2 regions of the Streptomyces sp. NPDC002181 genome follow, and region 1 is predicted to be linked to the other one. Evidence: riboswitches for the same ligand, from Rfam matches in the RefSeq annotation. Region 1 holds a riboswitch; the other holds the start of a gene.
The links. A riboswitch is a leader RNA that binds a small molecule or an ion and turns the genes downstream of it on or off. The one in region 1 is predicted to bind ZMP and ZTP.
Positions count from the first base shown of each region.

Region 2: another riboswitch for ZMP and ZTP. It lies ahead of ACFYXV_RS08430 (bifunctional 5,10-methylenetetrahydrofolate dehydrogenase/5,10-methenyltetrahydrofolate cyclohydrolase); the one in region 1 lies ahead of glyA (serine hydroxymethyltransferase).

Region 1 covers NZ_JBIASC010000001.1:935,760-943,671, forward strand. The annotation lists gene ACFYXV_RS04300 (2'-5' RNA ligase family protein) at 1-263, opposite strand, end outside; gene trpS (tryptophan--tRNA ligase) at 362-1,375, opposite strand; gene glyA (serine hydroxymethyltransferase) at 1,519-2,787, opposite strand; ZMP/ZTP riboswitch at 2,823-2,913, opposite strand; gene rocD (ornithine--oxo-acid transaminase) at 3,072-4,280, shown strand; gene ACFYXV_RS04320 (glutathionylspermidine synthase family protein) at 4,327-5,520, opposite strand; gene ACFYXV_RS04325 (hypothetical protein) at 5,527-5,799, opposite strand; gene ACFYXV_RS04330 (hypothetical protein) at 5,978-6,829, shown strand; gene ACFYXV_RS04335 (PLP-dependent aminotransferase family protein) at 6,874-7,912, opposite strand, start outside.
Region 2 covers NZ_JBIASC010000002.1:487,894-495,805, reverse strand. The annotation lists gene ACFYXV_RS08450 (amino acid permease) at 1-458, shown strand, start outside; gene ACFYXV_RS08445 (SRPBCC family protein) at 511-951, shown strand; gene ACFYXV_RS08440 (RNA polymerase sigma factor) at 1,122-2,714, opposite strand; gene ACFYXV_RS08435 (class I SAM-dependent methyltransferase) at 2,942-3,703, opposite strand; ZMP/ZTP riboswitch at 3,811-3,908, shown strand; gene ACFYXV_RS08430 (bifunctional 5,10-methylenetetrahydrofolate dehydrogenase/5,10-methenyltetrahydrofolate cyclohydrolase) at 4,029-4,874, shown strand; gene ACFYXV_RS08425 (NADH:flavin oxidoreductase/NADH oxidase family protein) at 5,027-6,310, shown strand; gene ACFYXV_RS08420 (MAB_1171c family putative transporter) at 6,342-7,532, opposite strand; gene ACFYXV_RS08415 (NAD(P)/FAD-dependent oxidoreductase) at 7,529-7,912, opposite strand, start outside.

The DNA.
Region 1 (7,912 bases):
ACGAAGACGACCGGCGAGACCGGGCGGAAGGTTCCCGTCCCCTCCAGCCGCATCCCGAAGGGGCCGAAGGCGGCCGCGACCTCGGCCAGGTGGGCCCTGATCTCCGGCAGCCGGTCCGCCTCCACCTCGGTGGGCGGGACGAGGGTGACATGCGTGGGGATGCCGTGCGCGGCAGCGTCCCCGAAGCCGGCGCGCAGCTGCTGCAGCCGGCTGCCGTACGGCTCCGGGACCGCGATCGAAACGCCGAGCGTTACGGTCCCCACGTATGTCTCCTCCGTCGTCTGGTGTGTACGGGTTGCGTACGGGTCCTGCCGACCCAGTGTGGGGCCAGCACCCCCCGGATTGCCAGGGCCTCCGGGCCTCAGTGCTTGGCGGGCACCAGACCGAGGCGGTCGTAGGCCTGCGCCAGGGTCTCGGCGGCGACCGCGCGGGCCTTCTCCGCGCCCTTGGCCAGGATGGAATCCAGGGTCTCCGGGTCGTCCAGGTACTCCTGGGTGCGCTGCTTGAACGGTGTGACGAAATCGACCATCACGCCGGCCAGGTCCGTCTTGAGCGCGCCGTAGCCCTTGCCCTCGTAGCGGGCTTCGAGGTCCGTGACGGACTCCCCCGTGAGGGTGGAGTAGATCGTGAGCAGGTTGCTGACGCCGGGCTTGTTCTCGGTGTCGAAACGGATCACGGCCTCGGTGTCGGTGACCGCGCTCTTGATCTTCTTCTCGGTGACCTTGGGCTCGTCGAGGAGGTTGATCAGGCCCTTGGGGGAGGACGCGGACTTCGACATCTTGATCGAGGGGTCCTGGAGGTCGTAGATCTTCGCGACCTCCTTGACGATGTGCGCGGCCGGGACCGTGAAGGTCTGGCCGTAGCGCTGGTTGAAGCGCTCGGCCAGGTCGCGCGTCAGCTCGATGTGCTGGCGCTGGTCCTCGCCGACCGGGACGGCGTTCGCCTGGTAGAGCAGGATGTCGGCGACCTGGAGGATCGGGTACGTGAAGAGGCCGACGCTGGCGCTGTTGACGCCGCCCTTGGCGGACTTGTCCTTGAACTGGGTCATCCGGCTGGCCTCGCCGAAGCCGGTGATGCAGTTCATGACCCAGCCGAGCTGCGCGTGCTCGGGGACGTGGCTCTGGATGAAGAGCGTGCAGCGGTCCGGGTCGAGGCCGGCGGCGAGCAGCTGGGCCGCGGAGAGGCGGGTATTGGCGCGCAGATCCTTCGGATCCTGCGGCATGGTGATCGCGTGCAGGTCGACGACCATGTAGAACGCGTCGTGCGTCTCCTGGAGGGCGACGTACTGGCGGATGGCTCCGAGGTAGTTCCCGAGGTGGAACGAGCCGGAGGTGGGCTGGATGCCGGAGAGCGCGCGAGGACGATCAGAAGCCATGGCTTCATTCTCTCAGGTACGGCGGCCCCACCGGTCCGCACCCGTCCGGAAACCCTCCGGGGCCCAGGGGGGTGTCCGGCGGATCATGGCCGGGCCAGGCCATGATCCTCCGGACACCCCCCAAGCCCCGGGGAGGGGGCCGGTCAGGCGAGCGGGAGGCCCGGGGCGGGGTGGGCCGCCATGAGGTCGGCGACCTCCGCGCGGATCGCGGCGAGGGCCGGCTCGTCCGACTTCGCGGCGGCGTCGACCGCCCGGGAGATCCACTCCGCCACCACCGGCATGTGCTCCGTTCCCAGGCCCCGCGAGGTCAGCGACGGCGTGCCGATGCGGATGCCCGACGGGTCGAACGGCTTGCGGGGGTCGAAGGGGACGGTGTTGTAGTTCACGACGATCCCCGCCCGGTCCAGCGCCTTGGCCGCCACCTTGCCCGGCACCCCCCGCGAGGTGAGGTCCATGAGGATCAGGTGGTTGTCCGTACCGCCCGACACCAGGTCGAAGCCCCGGTCCAGCAGCGCCGCCGCCAGCGCCTTGGCGTTGGCGACCACCGCGTGCGCGTACGTCACGAACGAGGGCTGGGCCGCCTCGTGCAGGGCCACCGCGATGCCCGCCGTCGTCTGGTTGTGCGGGCCGCCCTGGAGGCCCGGGAAGACCGCCTTGTCGATGGCCTTCGCGTGCTCCTCCCTGCACATCAGCATCGCGCCCCGCGGCCCGCGCAGCGTCTTGTGCGTGGTCGTGGAGACCACGTCCACGTGCCCGACCGGCGAGGGGTGCGCCCCGCCCGCGATCAGGCCGGCGATGTGCGCCACGTCGGCGACGAGGACCGAGCCCGCCTCCCGGGCGATCGAGGAGAACGCCTCGAAGTCGATCGTGCGCGGCAGCGCCGTACCGCCACAGAAGATGATCTTCGGCCGCTCCGCCAGCGCGAGCTCGCGCACGGCGTCGTAGTCGATCAGGCCGGTCCCGGCGGACACCCCGTACTGCACGCCCCGGAACCAGGACCCCGTCGCCGAGACCCCCCAGCCGTGCGTCAGGTGGCCGCCCATCGGCAGGGCCATGCCCATCACCGTGTCGCCCGGCTTCGCGAAGGCCAGGTACACGGCGAGGTTCGCCGGGGAGCCGGAGTACGGCTGGACGTTGGCGTGGTCCACCCCGAACAGGCCCTTGGCCCGCTCGACGGCCAGCGCCTCGACGCGGTCGATGTTCTGCTGGCCCTCGTAGTAGCGGCGGCCCGGGTAGCCCTCGCTGTACTTGTTCTGCAGCACGGTGCCCGAGGCTTCGAGCACGGCGGCGGACACGTAGTTCTCGCTGGGGATCAGGCGCAGGGTCTGCGCCTGCAGGGTTTCCTCGGCGGCGACGAAGGACGCCAGCTCGGGGTCGACTGCGGTCAGGGCGGGGTGGCGGCTCGCGCTCATGGCGGCTCCTCCGGGGTCGATGTCAGATCTCGTCCCCGCGAGGCCCAGGCGAGCGGCCCTGTATGCGGTCGTGCGCGCACGACTCCCCCGGAGTTGGTTCTCCGTACGCCAGTCGCCGTGCGTACCGCCCACCTTAGCGGGCGGTCCACAAGAAAGGTTTCCCCGTCCGGTATACGAGCGACGTATAGCCGTATACAAGGTGACGTGACGCAGGTGACGCCACCCCCGTCGCCTCCATCGCCCTCGTCACGTCCAACCCGCCCGCACCGACGATCGGAGACCCCGTGTCGACAACTGCTGAAGCCCTGCGCTCCGCCGAGGCGCACAGCGCGCACAACTACCACCCGCTGCCCGTCGTCGTGGCGTCCGCGGAAGGCGCGTGGATGACCGACGTGGAGGGCCGCCGGTTCCTGGACATGCTCGCGGGCTACTCGGCGCTCAACTTCGGCCACGGCAACCGCCGTCTGATCGATGCGGCCAAGGCGCAGCTGGAACGGGTCACGCTCACCTCGCGGGCCTTCCACCACGACCGGTTCGCCGATTTCTGCCGCGAACTCGCCGCCCTGTGCGGCAAGGAGACGGTGCTGCCGATGAACACGGGCGCGGAGGCCGTGGAGACGGCGGTGAAGACCGCCCGCAAGTGGGGATACGAGGTCAAGGGCGTGCCGGACGGCCAGGCCAAGATCGTGGTCGCGGCCAACAACTTCCACGGCCGTACGACGACCATCGTGAGCTTCTCGACGGACCACGAGGCGCGCGACCACTACGGGCCCTACACCCCGGGGTTCGAGATCGTCCCGTACGGGGACCTGACCGCGCTGGCGGCGGCCGTCACGGCGAACACCGTGGCCGTGCTGCTGGAGCCGATCCAGGGCGAGGCCGGGGTGCTCGTGCCGCCGCCCGGCTACCTGCAGGGCGTACGGGAGCTCACGCGCGAGCGGAACGTGCTGTTCATGGCGGACGAGATCCAGTCGGGGCTGGGCCGGACCGGCAGGACCTTCGCGTGCGAGCACGAGGACGTCGTGCCGGACGTGTACATCCTCGGCAAGGCGCTGGGCGGCGGCGTGGTCCCGGTCTCGGCCGTCGTCGCCGACCGGGACGTGCTCGGGGTGTTCCGGCCCGGCGAGCACGGCTCCACCTTCGGCGGCAACCCGCTGGCCTGCGCGGTCGCCCTGGAGGTGATCGCGATGCTGCGCTCCGGCGAGCACCAGCAGCACGCCGCCGAGCTCGGTGACCACCTGCACCGGGAGCTGAACCTGCTGGTCGGCGGGGGCGCGGTGACCGCCGTACGCGGGCGGGGACTGTGGGCGGGCGTGGACATCGACCCGGCGCACGGCACGGGCCGGCAGATCTCCGAGGCGCTGATGGAGCGGGGCGTGCTGGTCAAGGACACGCACGGGTCGACGATCCGCATCGCGCCCCCGCTGGTGATCTCCAAGGAGGACCTGGACTGGGGCCTGGACCAGCTGCGCGAGGTCCTGGCCGCGGGCTGACCCCTCCGTCGCGGGTGCGGCCGCTCCGGCCGCGCCCGCGACGGCGCTACAGGATGACGTGCGGGAGGAAGCGGGCGTACTCGTCCGTGACCGGGCCCGCCGATTCCCGGATGCCCAGGCCCGCGGCCTCCTCCTCGACGACCCAGGCGCCGAGCACCACGCGGTTGCCGTCGAAGTCGGGGAGCGGGGCCAGGCCCTGGAAGACGTACGACTCCCCCTCCTCCGGAGTGAACGGCTCGCCGCCGCCCGCCGGGTGCAGGGTGACCCCGGCGCCCTCGCGGCCCAGCAGCGGCTTCGCCGCGTACCCGGTGGTCCCGGCGAGCTCGCGCGGGCCGTCCAGGTAGGCGGGCAGCAGGTTCGGGTGCTCCGGGAAGAGCTCCCACAGGATCGCCAGCAGTGCCTTGTTCGACAGCAGCATCTTCCACAACGGCTCGATCCAGGTGGTGGTCCCGGAGCCGCCGCCGTGGTCGTAAGTGCCGAGGACCTGCGGGCCGAAGGGGTCGGTGGCCAGCCATTCCCACGGGTAGAGCTTGAAGCAGCTGCGGATGAAGCCGAGCCCCTGGTCGACGAACCGGCCCGACAGGCTGTCCCAGCCGATCTGTTCGACGGACAGCTCCCGGGTCTCCAGGCCCGCCTGCTCGGCGGTCTCCTGGAGGTAGGCGACCGTCATCAGGTCCTCGCCGAGCTCGTCCGTCTCGGAGTGCGCGAAGTGCACCGGGCCGGGCGGCAGCAGTTCCGCCTGGCGGCGCCAGGCCTCGACGAGCCGCTCGTGGAGGGAGTTCCACTGGTCGGCGCCGGGGAAGCGCTCCTCCATCCAGAACCACTGCGGACTGGCCGCCTCCACGAGGGAGGTGGGGGTGTCGGCGTTGTACTCCAGCATCTTGGCCGGCTCGCCGGATCCGTCGTAGCGCAGGTCGAACCGGCCGTAGAGGGAGGGCTGTTCGGCGCGCCGGCGCCAGGACTCGGCGATCAGCGCGGCCAGCTTCGGGTCGGTGATGCCGAGGTCCGCGAAGCGGTCGTGCTCGACGATGTGCGCGGCCGCGGCCAGGCACATGGCGTGCAGCTCCTCGACGACGTTCTCCAGCGCCTCCACCTCGGGGAGGGTGAAGGAGTAGTACGCGCTCTCGTCCCAGTAGGGCCGCAGGGAGTCGTCGGGGTAGCGGGTGAGGGGATAGATCAGCCCCTGCTCCTCGACGGTCTTCTGCCAGTCGGGGCGGGGCTCGATGGTGTGGCGCCGCACGCTGGATCAGCCGCCCGAGGAGCTCTTGTGGCTGCCGCCGATGCCGCCTCGGGTGACGGCGGACTTGTCGAAGCTGCCGCCGCTGACACGGTTGTTGCTCGCGCTGGAGCCGCCGTAGTAGTACGAGCCGCGGCCGCCGCTCTTGCACTCCTTGGTGTTCAGCTTCTCCAGGGTGACGCGGTCCGCGCAGCGCTTGTCGGGCTCGTTGCTGCTGCCGCAGGCCACGAGGGCGGCGGCGAGCAGGCCCATGCCGCCGAGGGCGACGCCGCCGGAGCGCATCCGTCGGCGGGCGGTGCCGGTGGGGGCGCCGGTGGCGGCGGGGGTCGTGGTCGTTCTGCTGCCCGTACTGCTGTCGTCCATGGCGGACAGACTAGAACGGGGCGGCGAACCGATGGAATCCGGCCGCCGAAACCCCCGCACGACCTCCATCATCTAGAGTCGATTCGTGCTCCTTGGGATGGTTTGCGCGCTCGGTGCGGCGGTCTGTTTCGGTACGGCTTCGGTGCTCCAGGCGATGGCCGCGCGGGCGGCGGAGCCGGGGACGGGGTCCGGGGTGGACGCGGCGCTCCTGCTGCGGGCGGCCCGGCAGTGGCGGTACGTGGCGGGCCTGGGGCTGGACGCGGCCGGGTTCGTCCTGCAGATCGTGGCGCTGCGGCACATCCCGATCTACACGGTGGGCGCGGCGCTGGCCGCGAGCCTCGCGGTGACGGCGGTGGTCTCGGCGCGGCTGCTGCACGTACGGCTGAGCGGCGCCGAGTGGGGCGCGGTGGGGGTGGTGTGCGCGGGGCTGGCCATGCTGGCGCTGGCCTCGGGCGAGGAGGGCTCGGGAACGGGCTCGTCCGCGCTGAAGTGGGGGCTGCTGGTGGTGGCGGGGCTGGTGCTGGTGGTGGGGGCGTTGGCGGGCGGGCTCCCGGACCGGTCGCGGGCGCTGGTCCTGGGCCTCGCCTCGGGGACGGGGTTCGGGGTGGTGGAGGTGGCGGTCCGCCTCATCGACGACGTCTCGCTCGCGATGTTCGCGAACCCGGCGCTGTACGCCCTGCTGCTGGGCGGGGGCGCGGCGTTCCTGCTGCTGACCTCGGCGCTCCAGCGCGGCTCGGTGACGGTGGCGACGGCGGGCATGGTGATCGGCGAGACGATCGGCCCGGCGGTGGTGGGCGTGGTCTGGCTCGGCGACCGCACCCGCGAGGGCCTGACCTGGCTCGCGGTCCTCGGCTTCGCGGTCGCGGTGGCCGGAGCCCTGGCCCTGGCCCGCTTCGGAGAACCCCCGGAGACCGAGACCGAGACCGAGACGGAGCCGGAGACGGCCTGAGGGCGGGCCGGCCAGGGCAGGGCCGCGCGGGCGGCGCCGGACCGCTACGGCAGTGCGGCGAGCAGGGCCGTCAGCGTCGCCGACCACGCGCTCGTCGGCGGAGTGCCGTAGCCGACCACCAGGGCCTCCCGCCGGGGGAGCCGGGCGTCCGGGTGGGCGAAGAAGGACAGCGGCACCACCGCGAGGTCCTGCCAGGCCGCGGACCGCAGGGCCGCGGCCTCGGTCCCCGCCGGGAGGTCCAGCACCGCGTGCAGCCCCGCCGCGATGCCCGACACCGCCACCCGGCCGGAGACGGCCGCGACCAGCTCGTCCCGGCGCCGCCGGTACCGCAGCCGCATACCGCGCACGTGCCGGTCGTACGCCCCGGACTTGATGAACTCCGCCAGCGTCAGCTGGTCCACCGCGCTCGACGTCCAGTCGGTCCGCCCCTTCGCCGCGACGACCTCGTCCAGCAGCCCCGGCGGTACCACCATCCACCCCATCCGCAGCCCCGGGGCCAGCGACTTGCTCGCCGTACCGAGGTAGACGACCCGGTCCGGGTCCAGTCCCTGCAACGCGCCCACCGACTGGCCGTCGTAGCGGAACTCCCCGTCGTAGTCGTCTTCCACGATCAGCGCGCCGGTGCTGCGGGCCCAGTCGACCGCCGCCGCCCGGCGGGCGGGGGTCAGCGCCGCCCCGGTGGGGAACTGGTGCGCCGGCGTCAGCAGCACCGCTCCGGCGCCCGCGCCCAACGCCCCCGCCAGGTCCTGTGTCCGCGCGCCCGCGTCGTCCACCGCCAGCGGCCGGGTCCGCAGCCCCGCCTGCGCCAGCGACTCCCGGTGGTGGTGGAGGCCGTACCCCTCCACCACCACGTCCCGGACCCGGCGCGTCCGCAACACCCCCGCCAGCAGCATCAGCGCGTGCGCGAACCCCGCGCACAGCACGATCCGCTCCGGGTCCGCGTACACCCCGCGCGCCCGCGCCAGGTACCCGGCGAGCGCCTCCCTCAGCTCCACCCGGCCGCGCGCGTCGACCGCGTACCCGAAGGCCTCGTTCGGCGCCTGCGCCAGCGCCCGCCGGGCCGCGGTCAGCCAGGCGGCGCGC
Region 2 (7,912 bases), on a different contig from region 1:
CGTACGCCGCCGCCCGCGACGGGCTGTTCCCCAAGGTCTTCGAGACGAAGAAGCGGGGCGTCCCGGTGGCCGGCGTGCTCGTCACCGTTGTCCTGGCCTCCGGCCTGACGATCTACAACTACACGGCGGGTTCGGACGGGGTCTTCGAGATCCTGGTCCTGGTCACCACCTTCACGGCGACCGTCCCGTACCTGCTCTCCACCGCCGCGCAGATGTACTTCCTGCTCTCCGGGCAGGCCGGGCGCGTCCACCGCGGCCGCCTGGTCCGTGACGGGATCCTGGCCGCCCTGGCGTTCGGCTTCTCGATGTGGCTGGTCGCCGGCTCCGGCTACGCCGCCGTCTACCAGGGCGTCCTGTTCCTGTTCGCCGGCGTCCTCGTCTACGCCGCGATGAGCGCGCGCAGGCAGCGGGCCGAGCAGCGGGCCGGGGAGCGAGCCGAGGAGGGGGACACCGCCTGACCTGCGCGGTAGCGTGGAAGGAGAGGCCGGCAGGGGGCAGTAAGGGGTCGCCATGTCCGCGATCAGGAAGAGCATCGACATTTCCCGCAGTCCCGAAGACGTCTTCGACTACGTGACGGACCCGACGCGCCTGCCGGAGTGGCAGGACAGTGCCGTTTCCGCCCGCCCGCTCGACGGGGCACCCGTCCACGTCGGATCGAAGGCCGTCATCACCCGGCGCATGGGCAAGCGGGAGTTCCCGATGACCATGCAGGTCACGGAGCTCGACCGGCCGCGCAGCTGGCACGTCCGGGGCATCGGCGGACCGGTGCGCGGCGAGGTGCACGGCACCATCGAACCCCTCGACGGCGGCAAGCGCTCGCGCGTCACCCTCGACCTCGACTTCGAGGGCCGCGGCATCGGCAGGGTCATCGCCCCGCTCGTGATCAAGCCGCACGCCCGCAAGGAGATGCCGCGCGACGAGGAGATGCTGAAGCACCTCCTGGAGAACTGAGGGCGGCGCACGCGAAAGCCCGCGACGTACCGGCGGCACGCGTCGTGTTCTGCGACGCGGCGCCGTACGACGCGGGCTGTCCGGCCCCTCAGGGCGCCCACCTTGCCGTTCACGCCCCGCGGGCCGGTCTTGCGACTGGCCCGCAGGGCGCGGACGGCCCGGCGGACGGCTTAGTCGAGGTAGTCGCGCAGCACCTGCGAACGCGACGGGTGGCGCAGCTTCGACATGGTCTTGGACTCGATCTGGCGGATGCGCTCACGGGTGACCCCGTACACGCGGCCGATCTCGTCCAGGGTCTTCGGCTGGCCGTCGTTCAGGCCGTAACGCATCGAGACGACGCCCGCCTCACGCTCCGAGAGCGTCCCCAGGATCGACTGGAGCTGCTCCTGGAGGAAGGTGAACGACACCGCGTCGGCCGGCACGACCGCCTCGGAGTCCTCGATGAGGTCACCGAACTCGCTGTCGCCCTCCTCACCCAGCGGGGTGTGCAGGGAGATCGGCTCGCGGCCGTACTTCTGGACCTCGATGACCTTCTCGGGGGTCATGTCGAGTTCCTTGCCCAGCTCCTCCGGAGTGGGCTCCCGGCCGAGGTCCTGGAGCATCTGGCGCTGCACGCGCGCCAGCTTGTTGATGATCTCGACCATGTGGACGGGGATGCGGATCGTGCGCGACTGGTCGGCCATGGCGCGCGTGATCGCCTGCCGGATCCACCAGGTCGCGTACGTGGAGAACTTGAAGCCCTTGGTGTAGTCGAACTTCTCCACGGCGCGGATCAGGCCGACGTTGCCCTCCTGGATCAGGTCCAGGAAGAGCATGCCGCGGCCGGTGTAGCGCTTGGCCAGCGAGACCACGAGGCGGAGGTTGGCCTCCAGCAGGTGGTTCTTGGCGCGGCGGCCGTCCTCGACGAGGATCTCCAGCTCGCGCTTGAACGCGGGCTTGTGGTCCTCCTCCTCTTCGAGCTTGTACTCGGAGAAGAGACCCGCCTCGATGCGCTTGGCGAGCTCGACCTCCTGCTCGGCGTTGAGGAGCGGCACCTTGCCGATCAGCTTCAGGTAGTCCTTGACGGGGTCGGCGGTGGCGCCGGCCACCATGACCGTCTGCGCCGGGGCGTCGTCCTCGTCGTCGTCGGACAGGACGAAGCCCTGGGTGCCGCCGGCCTTGGGGGCCTCTTCCTCGACCTCGTCGACGAGGTCCTCGGCGGCCCAGTCCTCACCCTCGGCGGCCGGGGTCTCGCCCTCGTCGGCGTCCTTGGCGCTGGTCTTCTTGGCCGCGGCGGCGGTCTTCTTCACCGCGGTCTTCTTGGCGGCGGTCTTCTTGACCGTCCGCTTCTTCGGCTCGGCGACGGCGTCGGCCGTCACCTCGTCCTCGGTGGCCGCGGCCGGCGAAGCGGATATCGCCGCCGCGGTGGCGGGGGCCGCGCTGGTGGCCGAGGCCTTGCGCGCACCGATGGGGCGCGGCGCGGCGGCCGCCTTCTTGGTCACGGTGCGGGCAGGCGCGGCGGCCGCCTTGCGGGGCTTCTTCGCGGCAGCCTTCGTGGCGGGGGCGGCGCTGACGTGCAGCGCGACACCCTCCTCGTCCAGGACCTGGTTCAGGCTGCGCAGGACCCGCTTCCACTGGTCCACCGGGATGCGGCCGGCCTCGAAGGCCTGGCGCACGTCGTCACCGTTGATGTGACCCTGCTCGCGGCCGCGCTCGACGAGCGCGACGAGGGCCTCCGATTCGGCGATCTCCGGAGGGAACGTACGGGACGGGCTGAGCGACACAAGGAGCCTCTCGTTGCGAACAGATAGGGAGTGGGCGGGACATCATCGCGCGGACTCGGGAAACAGACCCGAGGGGGGTCTGTATTCCGGGGCCGCGCGAGGACACCTGTCGGTTCATCGCATGCCCGAGTCGATTCGTTACGCGCTGAATTGAGTGACCTGCGCCACGCTGTGGGCGCGCAACCATTCGGCCGTGGATCCGTCCGCGTCCGCGCCCCCCGTTTCCGTCAGCCCGTTTTGCGAGCCTCGATGAGGAAACGGGCGGTATGTGCCACGAACGGGCCGTCACGTTCGATCTGTTCGTGGAGCTCGCGCAACCGGTCCCGGTACTGCCCGACCGTGAAGCCGGGCACCATCCAGATCACCTTCCGGAGAAAGTAGATCACGGCCCCGATGTCGTGGAACTCCGTGCGCAGTCTTTCGGAGCGCAGATCCACCACTTCGAGTCCGGCCCTGCCGGCGTCCGAGACGGCGTCGTCGGGGTGGCGGCCGCGCCGGACCTCCTCCGGCTGGGGTCCGAGGAAGTACTCGACGAGCTCGAAGACGCTCGCCGGCCCGACCTGCTGCGAGAGGTACGTCCCGCCCGGACGCAGGACCCGGGCGATCTCCTCCCACCAGATGGTCACCGGGTGGCGGCTCGCGACCAGGTCGAAGGCCGCGTCGCCGAACGGCAGCGGCGGCTCGTCGGCGTCCGCGACCACCACCGCGCCCAGCGGGTGCAGGAGCCGGGTCGCCTTGTCGATGTTCGGCGGCCAGGACTCGGTGGCCGCCGTCAGCGGGGGCAGCGGCCCCGCCCCGGCCAGCACCTCCCCGCCGCCCGTCTGGATGTCGAGGGCGGAGCGGACCCGGGCGAGGCGCTCGCCGAGCAGCCGCTGGTAGCCCCAGGAGGGGCGCTGCTCGGTGGCCCGCCCGTCCAGCCAGGAGAAGTCCCATCCGTCCACCGAAACGGACTCGGCCTCGGCGACGAGATGGTCGAAAGTGCGTGTCATGTCTCGATCGTCCCAGGAGTGGCGCCGGTGATCCACCGGTTTGACCGGATCCTGCGGATCGGGGCCGCCGCGCGCCACCGCACACCCGGACGGGGTCCATTAGAGTGGAGGCGGGCCGTGACTGGCGTTCGGGTGGATCACCACCGGGGAGCGGCCCGGCGTATGTCCGCACGTACGTCTCCTGCCGCGCGCCTGGGCGAACCGCGACACCGCGACACGCGAATCCGCGCACCGCGATCCGCAGCGACGCCCAGGAGACCCCGTGACGACTGCCCAGACCGCCACCCCCACCGCCACTGCCGCCGACGGCGGCTCCGCCCGGCTGATGGACGGCACCGCCCTCGCCCGCCGCATCTCGGAGCAGACCGCCGTACTCGCGGCGAAGATCACCGAGCGCACCGGCACCGCCCCCTGCCTCGCGACCGTGCTGGTCGGCGAGGACCCGGCGTCCGTGACGTACGTGAAGATGAAGCAGAACCGCTGTGCCAAGGCCGGGATCACCTCCCGCCACGTGGAGCTGCCGGCGTCCACGACGACGCAGGAGCTCGTCGCCGCCCTCACCGCCCTGTCCGAGGACCCGGAGATCAGCGGGATCCTGCTCCAGCACCCGGTCCCGCACCACATCGACGAGCGCGCCGCCTTCGAGGCCATCGCCCCGGGCAAGGACGTCGACGGCGTCACCATGCACTCCTTCGCCGCCATGGGCTTCGGGCTGCCGGGCTTCGTCTCCTGCACCCCCGGCGGCATCATGCGCCTCCTCGCCGAGTACGACGTGGACCTGACCGGCAAGCACGCCGTGGTCGTCGGCCGCAGCGCGATCCTGGGCAAGCCGGCCGGCATGCTGCTGCTGGAGCAGAACGCCACCGTCACCTACTGCCACTCCCGCACCGTGGACCTCCCCTCGATCGTGCGCCAGGCCGACGTGCTGGTCGCCGCCGTGGGCAAGGCCGAATTCATCCGCGGCGAGGACATCAAGCCCGGCGCCGTCGTCCTGGACGCCGGCTACAACGAGGGCAACGTCGGCGACGTCCACTTCGAGTCGGCCGCCGCCCGCGCCTCGCTGATCACCCCGGTCCCGGGCGGCGTCGGCCCGATGACCATCGCCGTCCTGCTGGAGCAGACCGTCTGGGCGGCCGCCGCGCAGGCCGGTCTGGAGCTCGCGGACCTCTGACCGCCACCCGCGGGGAGGGCCCCGTACGGATGCGCCCCGGGGCTTCGGCCCCGGGGCGTTCCGCGTTCCGGGGGTGTCCGGATTCTTCCGTACGGAGCCTGACGGGCGCCGGGCAGCGGGCGGTATCTTTGCGCCGGGGCGCGGGATGACACGTGCAACACGTTTCCTGGGGGGAACTGCCGATGGACCTGTTCACGCCACTGGAGCTGCCGGGCGGCGCCACCCTGCCGAACCGCCTGGCGAAGGCGGCCATGGAGGAGAGCCTCGCCGGGGCCGGCCAGCTCCCCGACCAGCGCATCGAGCTCCTCTACCGCCGCTGGGCGCGGGGCGGCGCCGGCCTGCTGATCACCGGGAACGTGATGGTCGACCGCCGGGCGCTGACCGCGCCGGGCACCATCGTCCTCGACGCCCGCTCCCCGCTCGACCCCTTCCGCCGCTGGGCCGAGGCCGCGTCCGCCGGCGGCGGCCGGGTCTGGATGCAGATCAACCACCCGGGCCGGCAGGTCGGCTCCGAGATGCCCGGCACGGCCTGGGCTCCCTCCGACATCGGGGTGAGCCTCGGCAAGCACACCAAGCGCTTCGCCCGCCCCACCGCGATGACCGAGGCCGACATCGAGGCCACCGTCGCCCGGTTCGCGGTCACCGCCCGGCGGGCCGAGGAGGCCGGCTTCGACGGGGTGCAGATCCACGCCGCCCACGGCTACCTGATCAGCCAGTTCCTCTCCCCGCTGGTCAACCGGCGCACCGACCGCTGGGGCGGCAGCCCGGAGAACAGGGTCCGGCTGCTGACCGAGGTCGTCCGGGCGGTCCGCGCGCAGGTCGGCCCCGGCTTCGCGGTCGGCGTCAAGCTCAACACCGCCGACTTCCAGCGCGGCGGATTCGACACGGAGGACGCCGCGCGGGTCCTCGCGGCGCTCGACGGCCTCGGCGTCGACCTGGTCGAACTGTCCGGCGGCAGCGTCGAGAGCCCCGCCACCCTGGGCCGCACCGCCGATCTGCGGACCCTCGAACGGGAGGCGTACTTCCTCTCCTTCGCCGAGGGGATCCTGGACGCGGCCACGATGCCGCTGATGCTGACCGGCGGGATAGCCCGCCAGGAGACCGCGCGGAAGGTCCTGGCGCGCGGGGTCTCCGTCGTCGGGCTCGCCTCCGCGCTGGCGTTCCGCCCCGACCTGCCGGCCCGCTGGCGCGCCGGGGAGGACGTGCGCGTGACCGTGGAGCGGCTGGCGTGGAAGGACCGGGACCTGGCCGGGGCGGGGCTGCTGGCCTTCGTACGCTTCCAGCTGCACCGGATGGCCCGTGGCCTGGAACCGCGCCCGGAGGCCTCCCCGCGGGCCGCGTTCGCCCTCGACCAGCTCCAGCACTGGCGCCGGGTGCGGGCGTACGGGGCCTGGCTCGCCCGCAACCCCGAGCCCGAGGACGCCCTTGCGGGCTGAGACCGGCCCGCCGGCCCCCGTGCCGGGCCGTTCAGAGCGGGGCCGGGTCCCTGCGGACGGCCGCCACGATCGGCGAGGTGCGGAACTCCCGGGCCAGCGCGGCCAGCGGCCGGGAATCCAGCCGGTAGGGCTCGGGCAGGCCCTGGTCGGACGCGGCCGCGCGGTCGGCGGCCTCGGCGGCCGCGGCCGCCTCCCGGCGCCGGCAGGCCGCGGCGAGCATGGCCGCGTCCGCCACGAGCGAAGCCCGCGCATCGCACAGGCCCTGGCCGAGGGCGGCCCCGTACGCCGCTTCCCGTACGGCCGGATCGAACCAGCGGGCCAGCGCCAGGATCCCGTCGTCGATCACCGACTCGCGGTGGATCAGCCGGATCCCGATCGGCGACCACCAGGTCAGCGGCACCGTCGTCACGCTCGACGCGGCGAAGCCGTGAAGCGCCTTCCACAGCGGGTGCAGCCGCCGGTACCGGCTGAAGTCCCGCCAGGCCGCCGAGCCGCCGACCAGCGGGACGATGAATCCCGAGCCCACCATCAGGGCCGCGGCGGAGGCGAACGGCGGGGCCACGTACGTGGACAGCCCGTCCCAGTCGCGGCCCGCCCAGCGGGCGCCCACCGCGGCCCACTTCGCCACCAGGTAGCCCAGGTCCAGCGCCCCGCCGAGCACGATCAGGGCCAGCCCGGTGCGCAGCGGGCGCAGCGAGGGGCGCACGCGCAGCAGCCACTTCCAGCACAGCACGGTGAGCGTCGAACTGCCCACCGTGTGCGCGAGGAGGTAGCAGACGATCATCTCGCGCAGCCAGGGCGTGTTGGCGTAGTACGTGTCCAGGTCGCGCAGCCGCTCCACGGGCGCGTCACCGATCGCGAACAGGACGACGATGAGCAGGGTGACGGCGCCGAACACGGCCACCGTCAGCCGGGTCGCCCGCCGTACGACGGCCGGCGGGCCGCCGCCCCACTGCAGGACCAGGACGATGCACGAGCCGGAGAACGCGGTCAGCACGCTGTACACCAGCGGTGCCGAGAAGTTGACGATCCCGGTGAGCCGGTTGACCGCGGCGATCGTCGGCGGCGCCGCCAGGAACATGACCATGCAGCCGACGACGAGCAGGGTGCACACCGCCCGCATGAGCGGCTGGTCCCAGCCCCGGCGCAGGGTCGGCGCCTTGATCAGCAGCGCCAGGATCATCACCGACCCGGGAACGTAGAGGATGAGTCCGTCGCTCATCGAGCCTGGCCGACGGGGCCCACGGGATCGACCGGTCCGGCCCCCTGGTCGAGCCCCGCGACGGAGCGCTCGGCCGCGGTCAGCGGCGGTGCCTTCAGCGCACCCCGGTCCGAGGCGCGCAGCACGTGCCAGACCACCGAGGGGCGCAGCCAGTACGCGGGGGTGCTGCTCATGGTGATGACCTGGAGGAACGCGGCGGTCAGCGCCTCCCGCGTGGTGGCCCCGGTCATCAGCCGGTTGACGTACGAGTTGAGCAGCCCCGTACCGGCGCGCGGTTTCATGCCGGTGGCCCCCGGATACAGGATGTCCTGTGCGGTGGCGAGCTCCCAGGCGGTGGACACCTGGGGCACGAGCGCGCGCTGCGCCTCGCGGCCGAAGGA